2 regions of the Carnobacterium sp. AT7 genome follow, and region 2 is predicted to be linked to the other one. Evidence: predicted binding sites of a transcription regulator. Region 2 holds the regulator's gene; the other holds the start of a gene.
The links. The regulator LexA, encoded in region 2, represses DNA repair genes until DNA is damaged. The targets are predictions, from matches to a motif close to CNAACANNTGTTNG.

Region 1: a site for LexA is predicted at 3,059-3,072, ahead of ruvA (Holliday junction branch migration protein RuvA). Genes of this name have one in related genera too.

The regions. Positions count from the first base shown of each region.
Region 1 covers NZ_ABHH01000014.1:51,141-56,347, reverse strand. The annotation lists gene mutS (DNA mismatch repair protein MutS) at 1-407, shown strand, start outside; gene mutL (DNA mismatch repair endonuclease MutL) at 436-2,415, shown strand; gene msrB (peptide-methionine (R)-S-oxide reductase MsrB) at 2,496-2,933, shown strand; gene ruvA (Holliday junction branch migration protein RuvA) at 3,120-3,734, shown strand; gene ruvB (Holliday junction branch migration DNA helicase RuvB) at 3,767-4,780, shown strand; gene queA (tRNA preQ1(34) S-adenosylmethionine ribosyltransferase-isomerase QueA) at 4,791-5,207, shown strand, end outside.
Region 2 covers NZ_ABHH01000020.1:26,299-31,505, forward strand. The annotation lists partial or broken gene lepB (signal peptidase I) at 72-616, shown strand; gene lepB (signal peptidase I) at 640-1,293, shown strand; gene ylqF (ribosome biogenesis GTPase YlqF) at 1,366-2,220, shown strand; gene CAT7_RS08415 (ribonuclease HII) at 2,231-3,004, shown strand; gene lexA (transcriptional repressor LexA) at 3,066-3,689, opposite strand; gene CAT7_RS08425 (DUF896 family protein) at 3,853-4,092, shown strand; gene tkt (transketolase) at 4,224-5,207, shown strand, end outside.

The sequences.
Region 1 (5,207 bases), on a different contig from region 2:
ATGTCCATGTTGGGGCGGTAGAAGAAGAAGGAGAGTTAGTCTTTTTACACAAAATGCTTCCTGGTCCTGCAGATAAAAGTTATGGGATACAAGTGGCAAAGCTAGCTGGACTTCCAGATGAATTGCTGTCACGTGCAACGGTTATATTAGAGCAATTGGAGCAAAAAGAAGAAGTTATCTTAAATCATTCACCTCAAATAGAATTGGCTGAAGAAGTTCAAATGCCAATTAAGGCTAATCAAAAGAAAAAAAATGACATGATTGATGAGGGGCAACTTTCTTTATTCGGATTGCTTGAAGATTCTGAAGCTGAAGTCGTTAAAGCGGTTCGGAAAATGAATTTATTGACGATGACGCCTTTAGAAGCGTTGAACTGCATTAGTGAATGGCAACAAAAATTGAATTGATTTTAGTTTGTGGAGAGGAATGGGATAGATGGCAAAAATTCAAGAACTTTCAGATGTATTAGCCAATCAAATTGCAGCTGGAGAAGTAATTGAACGACCTGCTTCAGTAGTAAAAGAACTAATTGAAAATGCCATTGACGCAGAAAGTAGCCAGATTGACATTCTTATCGAAGAAGCGGGATTAAAAAAAATACAAATCATTGATAACGGAATAGGTATAGAACCAGAAGAAGTTCAAAATGCATTTAAGCGCCACGCAACTAGTAAAATCTATTCTCGGGATGATCTTTTTCGAATCCGTACACTAGGCTTTCGTGGGGAAGCCTTGCCGAGTATTGCTTCGGTTTCAGAAGTTTCTTTAGAGACTTCAACTGGAGGAACACGCGGTACGTATCTGTCTTTAAAAGGCGGAAAAATAATTGAAGAAAAATCTAATGAAGCAAGAAAAGGCAGCAAAATTACCGTAGAAAATCTTTTTTTTAATACACCCGCCCGCTTAAAATATGTAAAAAGTTTGCAAACAGAATTATCGAATGTGACAGATATTGTAAATCGATTGGCTATCAGTCATCCTAGAATTGCTTTTCGTTTAATTAATGATGGCAATCAGCTGTTAAGAACAGCGGGAAACGGCGATTTAAAACAGACTTTAGCTGGTATCTATGGAGTAGCTGCAGCCAAAAAAATGAGAGAAATAAATAAAGAAGATTTGGATTTTAGAGTATCTGGGTTCATATCTTTACCAGAGCTTACGAGAGCCAGTCGAAATTATATTTCTATTATTATTAATGGGCGCTACATTAAAAATTATTTGCTAAATAAAGCTATTATTGCAGGGTATCGTTCTAAATTAATGGTTGGACGCTTCCCAATGGTTGCTATTGAAATTGAGATGGATCCTTTGTTGGTGGATGTAAACGTTCATCCAACCAAACAAGAAGTTCGGATTAGTAAAGAAAAAGAACTGATGCAGCTGATTGAGTTGGCTATACAGGATTGTTTAAGTAAGGAACAATTAATTCCAGATGCATTAGAAAACTTGTCATTTAAAAAGAAAATAAACAGGCCTATAGAACAGAATGAACAAATAACTTTTGAATTTCAACAAGAAACAAACATAGAAAATAAAAGTGAAGAAAATGAAGAAACTGAAAGTACTCATTTAGCTAGAGAATCTTATTATTCGCATCGTCAAAGTACTCCTTTTGAAAAAGAAAGTAACTATGTGGATGAAGTAGAGCCCTTTTTCTTGAAAGAAAAAGAGCGAGAATCACTTATTAGTGGTGTACCGGAAGAAGAGGCTAGTGACGTTCCTATTGAAACGGTGAGCGAATTAGTGGATTACCATCAAGAATCACCTTTAAAAACAGCCGATAAATTAATGAAAAAACATGCGAAAGTTAAAGAATCCATAGGGCAGTTTCCAACATTAGAATATGTTGGGCAAATGCATGGGACCTATTTGTTTGCGCAAAATGAAACAGGTTTGTATATTTTAGATCAGCATGCTGCTCAGGAACGAATAAAATATGAATACTTCCGGAAAAAAATTGGTGAAGTGAGTACTGATTTGCAAGACTTATTAGTGCCAATCATGTTGGATTACCCGAACAGTGATGCTATTAAAATCAAAGAGAATAATGATGCGTTAGAAATGGTCGGTATTTTCTTAGAACCCTTTGGTCAGAATAGCTTTTTGCTAAGAAGCCATCCAGTCTGGTTCAACCAAGGTGAAGAAGAAACGATTGTAAGAGAAATGATTGATTTACTATTGGATCATGGAAGTGTAAGTGTCGCTAAATTTAGAGAAGCAACAGCAATCATGATGAGCTGCAAAGGTTCAATTAAAGCAAATCACTATCTGAATGATGCAGAAGCAAGAGCGTTGCTGAGGGACTTGAAGAAGACAGAAAATCCTTATAACTGCCCACATGGCAGACCTGTATTGATTCATTTTACCAATAAAGATATGGAGAAAATGTTCAAACGAATTCAAGATCCTCATTGAAATCGTTAATCGAATTCAATAAATTGAAGCAAAGCTCTAAAAAGTGTAAACTAAATATAGAAACAAAAAGGAGGATTTTCATGAATAGCTATGATAAAAATGAATTGAAAGCTAAATTGACAGATATTCAATTTGAAGTAACGCAAAATGAAGCTACTGAACGTCCATTTACAGGAGAATACGACGACTTTTATAAAGACGGTATTTTTGTAGATGTCGTAAGTGGAAAACCATTATTTTCTTCAAATGATAAATATGATGCTGGATGTGGTTGGCCATCTTTCACAAAACCGATAGAAGAAAAAGAAGTTATTGAAAAAATGGATACCAAATTTGGGATGAGTCGTACTGAAGTAAGAAGTTCAGAGTCAAACTCTCACTTAGGCCATGTTTTTACAGATGGTCCGCAAGACAAAGGTGGATTGCGTTACTGTATCAATTCTGCAGCTTTAAGATTCGTGCCTGTTGATAAGTTAGATGAAGAAGGGTATAGCACTTACCGCAAATTATTTGCTTAATCCATTCTGTGAAATTTAATAAGCACCCTCTAGCTGGTTAAACAGTCTAGAGGGTGCTTATGTTTTTTGTATAGGATTTTTTATAGCCTCTCCTTTTATTGGCACAAATGTGGTAGAATAAATAGCGAACAGGTGTGCCTTTTTATACCTAATAAAATGATAGAACGTGTGAATGGAGAAAATAAGATGTTTGAATATATTAAAGGAATAGTGACGTTTGTTAGTCCTGCGTATATTGTTCTTGAAAATAGCGGAATTGGGTATCAACTATTTATTGCTAATCCATTTCGATTTTCAAGCAAATTAAACGCGGAAGCAACGATTTATGTCCATCAAGCGGTTCGAGAAGATGCGATTACATTATATGGTTTCAAGGATTACACTGAAAAGCAATTGTACTTAAAGCTGCTTAGCGTTTCAGGAATAGGTCCAAAAAGTGGTTTAGCTATTTTAGCAAATGATGATCATCAAGGTTTAGTGCAAGCAATTGAAAACGAAGATGCTGCGTATTTAACTAAGTTTCCAGGAGTAGGTAAAAAGACTGCTTCTCAAATTGTACTAGATTTAAAAGGGAAGTTAGCTGATTTATCGCTTACTCAAGCCGAAAGTACGACTGACTATCAACAAGAATTAGTTTTATCAACTAATTATAGCCATGTTACCGAGGCGGTTGAAGCCTTAGAAGCATTAGGCTACAGTGCCAAAGAAATCAAAAAAATTGAACCACAGATTCGTAAATTAAACAAAGAATCTACAGATGCTTATTTAAGAGAAGCTTTACGATTACTCATGAAGAAATAAGTGGGAGTAAAAAAGAAAAGTGGTGAAAAACAATGGATCCAGAAGAACGAATAATTTCCGGTGATAGCAGTACGACAGAAGAGATTTCGTTAGAAAAATCGTTACGTCCGCATTATATGGCAGAATATATCGGTCAAGAAAAAGTAAAAAGAGAATTGGCTATTTATATAGAAGCCGCGAAGAACCGGGAAGAAGCGTTAGATCATGTCTTGCTTTATGGCCCCCCTGGGTTAGGGAAAACAACGATGGCAATGGTTATTTCAAATGAAATGAATGTAGCGATTCGTACTACCAGTGGTCCTGCAATCGAAAAAGCAGGGGATCTAGTTGCTCTTTTGAATGAACTAGAAGCAGGAGACGTCCTTTTTATTGATGAGATTCACCGGATGCCAAGATTAGTGGAAGAGATGTTGTATTCGGCTATGGAAGATTATTTTGTAGATATTATTGTGGGGCAAGGACCAACAGCACACCCAGTTCATTTTCCTTTGCCGCCATTTACTCTTGTGGGCGCAACTACAAGAGCGGGACTTCTATCAGCACCCCTACGTGACCGGTTTGGTATCGTGTCACATATGGAGTATTATACTGTAGAAGAATTGAGTGATATTGTTTTGCGTTCTGCAGATATCTTTAATACTGAAATAATCGAATCAGGAGCAATTGAAATTGCCAGACGTTCTAGAGGAACTCCTCGTGTCGCCAATCGTTTATTAAAACGTGTAAGAGATTATGCACAAGTACAGTCTAATGGTGTGATTAAAAAAGAAATAGCAGATGAGGCATTAGCTATGTTGCGAATTGACCAAGAAGGTTTAGACTTTGTTGATCAAAAATTATTAAAAACGATGATTGAAAACTATAATGGTGGTCCGGTTGGATTGTCTACTATTGCTGCTAATATTGGTGAAGAAATTGAAACAATAGAAGATATGGTTGAACCTTTTTTACTGCAAGCTGGCTTCCTTCAACGGACACCGCGTGGAAGAATCGTAACTCATTTGGGCTACACTCATTTAGGTTACCCTATTACTTATACAGATTAGGAGTATGGATATGTTAACAACAAAAGATTTTGATTTTGATTTGCCAGAAGAATTGATTGCTCAAACGCCTTTAGAAAATCGCTCAAGTTCAAAACTATTAATTTTGGATAAAGAAACCGGTAAAGTTGAAGATAAACACTTCACGGACATTCTTGATGAACTTCATGAAGGTGACGCACTAGTTATGAATGATACACGTGTATTGCCTGCAAGGTTGCATGGCATAAAAACAGAAACAGGCGCACACATTGAAATCTTGTTATTGAAAAATACTGAAAACGACCGATGGGAAACGCTAGTTAAACCTGCTAAAAAAGCAACGGTAGGAAACGTTATTTCTTTTGGTGATGGTAGACTGACAGCAACAGTAAAAGAAGAATTGACCCACGGTGGAAGAATTATTGATTTCTCTTATGAAGGAATTTTC
Region 2 (5,207 bases):
TGTTAAATAGATAGTTATTTGAAAAAAATTCTTGTATGATAGAATAAACAGATTGGTTTGGAGCGAAGGATATGGGGAAAAATTCGTGGAAGGAGTTTTCATGGAAGTGGTCTAAGGCGCTATTGTTAGCTGGATTGATCACTGTTTTATTGCGAAATTTCATCTTTATTCCTATGACTATTGAAGGTTCGTCTATGATACCTACCTTTCAACAGGACGATCAAATTATTGTCAAAACAATATATGATATAGAGAGATTTGATTTAGTTGTATTTCACGATTCTCAAATCGGACTCTTGTAAAAAGAGTAATTGGTTTACCTGGAGAAAAAATCCAATATGAAAATGATCAGCTTTATGTAAATGATAAAAAATTCGAGGAAAAATTTCTAGATAATGATTTAGTGAATAACGCTGGCGGAATTTGGACATCTGATTTCACCTTAGAAGAATTGACTGGAACTCAAGTAGTACCAGAAGATGAGTATTTTGTATTAGGTGATAATCGTAGATCAAGTAATGACAGTCGGTATTTTGGAAGTATTCCAGTTGAGTCAATTGTTGGAGAAACTTCGTTTATTTATTATCCTTTTAATCGCATGAAGAACGTTCAATAAACAATGAAAGTAGGGAGAAGCTATTGAGTAAAATAAATTTTTCTGATGATCAAAATCAAACAGAAAGATCTTTCGAACCTAGAAAGTCACGTCATCTTTCTTCGAGTCAAAAACGTAAAGAAAAAAAAAGTCTTGGAAGTGAAATTTTAAGCACACTACTTTATTGTATAGTAGCGTTAATCATTTTTTTACTTATTCGGCATTTTTTGTTTGCTCCAGTAAGTGTAGATGGTGAATCGATGGTTCCTACTTTAGAAGATCACGATCGTTTGATTTTAAATAAAGTCTCTAATATAGACCGCTTTGATGTTGTTGTTTTTCCTGCTCCTGATGAGCCTGAGAAACAGTATATCAAAAGAATCATCGGTCTTCCGGGTGACACTATTCGTTATCAAGATGATGTTTTATATATTAATGATAAAGCAGTTGAAGAAGAGTATTTGCAAAGTTCGATTGAATCCTATGCTACAGGAGGCAACTTTACCGAAGACTTTTCATTAGCCTCTAAAACGGGTGAAGAGACGGTTCCTAAGGGCAGCTATTTTGTGATGGGGGATAATCGTATAAATTCAAAAGATAGTCGTTTTTTTGGATTCGTAGATGCAACTACTGTAAGTGGTACAGCTAATTTCCGGATTTGGCCACTTAAAGAGTTTGGCTCAATAGACGAAGAATAAAAAAGAAATGTAAAAAAAGAAGATGAAAAAATTGTTCTTTTTTGTGTGTAAATAGAAAGGTGAAAAAATAACATGACCATTCAATGGTTTCCAGGGCATATGGCCAAAGCAAGACGACAAGTAACCGAAAAAATTAAATTAGTAGATGTGATATTTGAACTCGTAGATGCAAGATTGCCTTTATCAAGCCGCAATCCCATTTTAGACGAGATAATAGGAGAAAAACCAAGAATCATTATTTTAAACAAAAGCGATTTAGCTGATCCTGTTCAAACAAAAAAATGGGTGGAGTACTTTAATGAACAAGGAATAGCTGCAGTCCCAATTGTTGCACAAGAAGGAAAAGGCATGAAGCAAGTTATGGAAAAAGCAAAAGAAATTTTGAAACCAAAATTTGACAGAAGAGCCGCTAAAGGAATCAAACCACGTGCTATCAGAGCAATGAGTATTGGAATTCCAAACGTTGGGAAGTCTACTTTAATCAATCGTTTTATTAAGAAAAATGTGGCAAAAACAGGAAATAAACCAGGTGTCACAAAAGCTCAACAATGGTTAAAATTGGGCAAAGAATTGGAATTACTGGATACTCCAGGTATTCTTTGGCCTAAGTTTGAAGATCCAGCTATTGGACAAAAACTTGCTTTAACAGGAGCAATCAAAGATACCATACTTCAACTAGATGATATCGCTATGTATGGAATAGAATTTATGCGAGAAAATTATCCGGAATCAATTTCAAAACGATACCGCTTAAGTGAAGAGGAAATGACATTAGCAATACCAGAGATGCTCATGCTTATTAGTGAGCGCAGAGGATTTCGTGATGACTATAGCCGTGCAGCTGAAATGGTAATTTTTGAAATAAGAAGTGGTAAAGTAGGACGATTTACATTAGATATTGCTCCGGTTTCTTTACCTAAAGAATAGAGGAACGCGTGTGGAAAAGCCTTTAAGTATTGCAGCAATCAAAGAATTATTGTCAACCATTTCCGATTCAACCGATGAGCGACTATCAGCAATTAGGAATGATTCCCGTAAAGGGGCTGCGAGTGCATACAAAGCATGGGAAAATAAGTTGAAGAAACAGCAATCTATTCTTGATAAACAAGAAGAAATGCTTCAAATTGAACGTTATTTTTGGGAACAAGGTACGCAATACATCGCTGGAATCGATGAAGTAGGAAGAGGACCACTAGCTGGACCTGTTGTGGCTGCTGCAGTGGTATTACCGAAAGATTTTGATGTGTTAGGTATAAATGATTCTAAGCAATTGTCTAGTGCAAAACGAGAAGCATTATTTGAACAGATCCAAGAAGCAGCAGTAGCTATTGGAATTGGTGTAAAAGATCATCATATAATCGATAAAGTAAATATTTACGAAGCAACTAAATTAGCCATGATTGAAGCCATACAACAATTGCCTGTACAACCAGAACAATTATTGATTGATGCTATGCATTTACCAGTTAGTATACCGCAAGAAAGTTTCATCAAAGGGGACGCCAAAAGTATATCTATTGCTGCGGCAAGTATTATTGCTAAAGTAACAAGAGATAGAATGATGGCTGATTATGATGATTTATATCCAGGCTATGGTTTTGCTAAAAATGCTGGTTATGGAACTAAAGTACATTTAGAAGGATTAGAAAAACAAGGAGCATGTCCAATTCATAGAAAAACATTTGCTCCTGTAAAAAACGTACTAAAATAGGTACCGCGATATAGCCTAAAAAAACGAATGAATAGGAAACTATTCATTCGTTTTTTTTATATTATTGGATATGGCTACGGTATAAGCCAATAACTTTACCTAAAATAGTTAATTCATTAAGTAGGATAGGACTCATTGTATCATTTTCAGGTTGTAATCGATAATGATCTTCTTCTTTATAAAATCTTTTACACGTTGCCTCATCATCAACAGTCATAGCAATGACAATGTCGCCATTATTAGCGGTTCCTTGTTTGCGAATAATAACTTCATCACCATCAAAAATACCAGCATTAATCATGCTTTCTCCGCGAATAGTCAACATGAATAACGATTCATTTTCAAATTGTAAATTTGGAGGAAGAGGGAAATAATCGGTAGCTTCTTCTACTGCTAAGATAGGCTCTCCAGCTGTAACGGTTCCTAATAAAGGAATTTTGTCTAATGCAATCCCTAATTTTGTTAATCCTAAAGCTGTTAATTCAATGGCACGTGGTTTACTAGGATCCCGTTGGATATATCCATTTTTTTCTAAGCGGGAAAGATGTCCATGTACTGTTGATGTAGAAGATAAAGAAACGGCTGTTCCAATTTCTCTAACAGTTGGAGGATAACCCTTCAATTTAACTTGATTGTATATATATTGCAAAACTTCAACTTGTCTTGATTCCGGATTTTTACTCATAATAGATATAAACACCTCGTTTCTTTTTTTATCATTCTAAGATTACCATATATAGCACAACAAATCAAACAAACGTTCGTAGATAAAGAGGATAAAAGAGTGATTTTATCAAAGAAGTTTGTTATAGTTGAACCAGAAATAAAAAAAATGCTGGAGTGATTAAATGTTACCAAAAGAGCAGATGGAAAGAATAAACGTTTTAGCGAATAAAGCAAAGACCAAAGGATTGACCATACAAGAACAAGTAGAACAAAAAAAATTAAGAGACGCTTATATTGAAGCATTCCGAGGTGGAATGAGAAAAACAATTGAAGGTGTTAAAATAGTAGATGAAGAAGGTACGGATGTTACGCCTGATAAATTGAAAGACATCCAAAAAGAGAAAGGCCTTCATGGCAGATAAAAAGGTTTGTTCATAAATGGGATAAGCATTAGATTCTCCCATTTATGAACATTCTGTTCGTGAAAGCGTTGCACTTAAAGCGGAATAATAGTAAACTAATAGAGTACTAATAGAGAGTTCAAATCGAAAGGATGATTTTTTTGTTTGATAACACAGACCAGTTAGCAGTAAATACAATTAGAACACTAAGTATGGATGGTATACAAAAAGCCAATTCCGGACACCCAGGCTTACCTATGGGGGCTGCTCCAATGGCTTACGCATTGTGGACTAAACAATTAAAAGTAAATCCAAAAAACTCAAAATGGTTTGACCGTGACCGTTTTGTCTTATCAGCTGGACATGGTTCAATGTTATTATACAGCTTGTTACATTTAGCTGGATATGACGTTAAAATCGATGATTTAAAACAATTCCGTCAATGGGATAGTAAAACACCTGGACATCCAGAGGTTAACCATACTGATGGAGTAGAAGCAACTACTGGTCCTCTAGGACAAGGTATTGCAAATGGTGTAGGTATGGCTATGGCAGAAGCTCATTTAGCTGCTACTTATAATAAAGAGAGCCACACAATTGTTGATCATTTCACGTATGCTTTATGTGGAGATGGCGATTTAATGGAAGGTGTTTCAGCTGAAGCAGCAAGTTTAGCTGCTCATTTAGAACTTGGAAAATTAGTAGTTCTTTATGATTCAAATGATATCTCTTTAGATGGACCAACTTCAAAAGCGTTCACTGAAAATGTTGGACAACGTTTTGAAGCTTACGGTTGGCAACATATTCTTGTAAAAGATGGCAATGATTTAGAAGAAATCAACGCAGCAATTGAAGCTGCAAAAGCTGAAACGAAAAAACCTACTTTGATTGAAGTTAAAACAATTATTGGTTTTGGAGCTCCTAATGCCGGAACACACAAAGTTCATGGTGCACCACTTGGAGCAGAAGGAATTGAAGCTGCTAAAAAAGCTTATGGATGGGAAGGCGAAGATTTCTTTGTTCCTACCGAAGTAGCAGAACGTTTTAAAGAAACTATGGTAGATAAAGGAGCAAAAGCTGAAGAAGAGTGGAAAGCTGCATTTGAAGCATACCGCACTGAATATCCAGAACTAGCT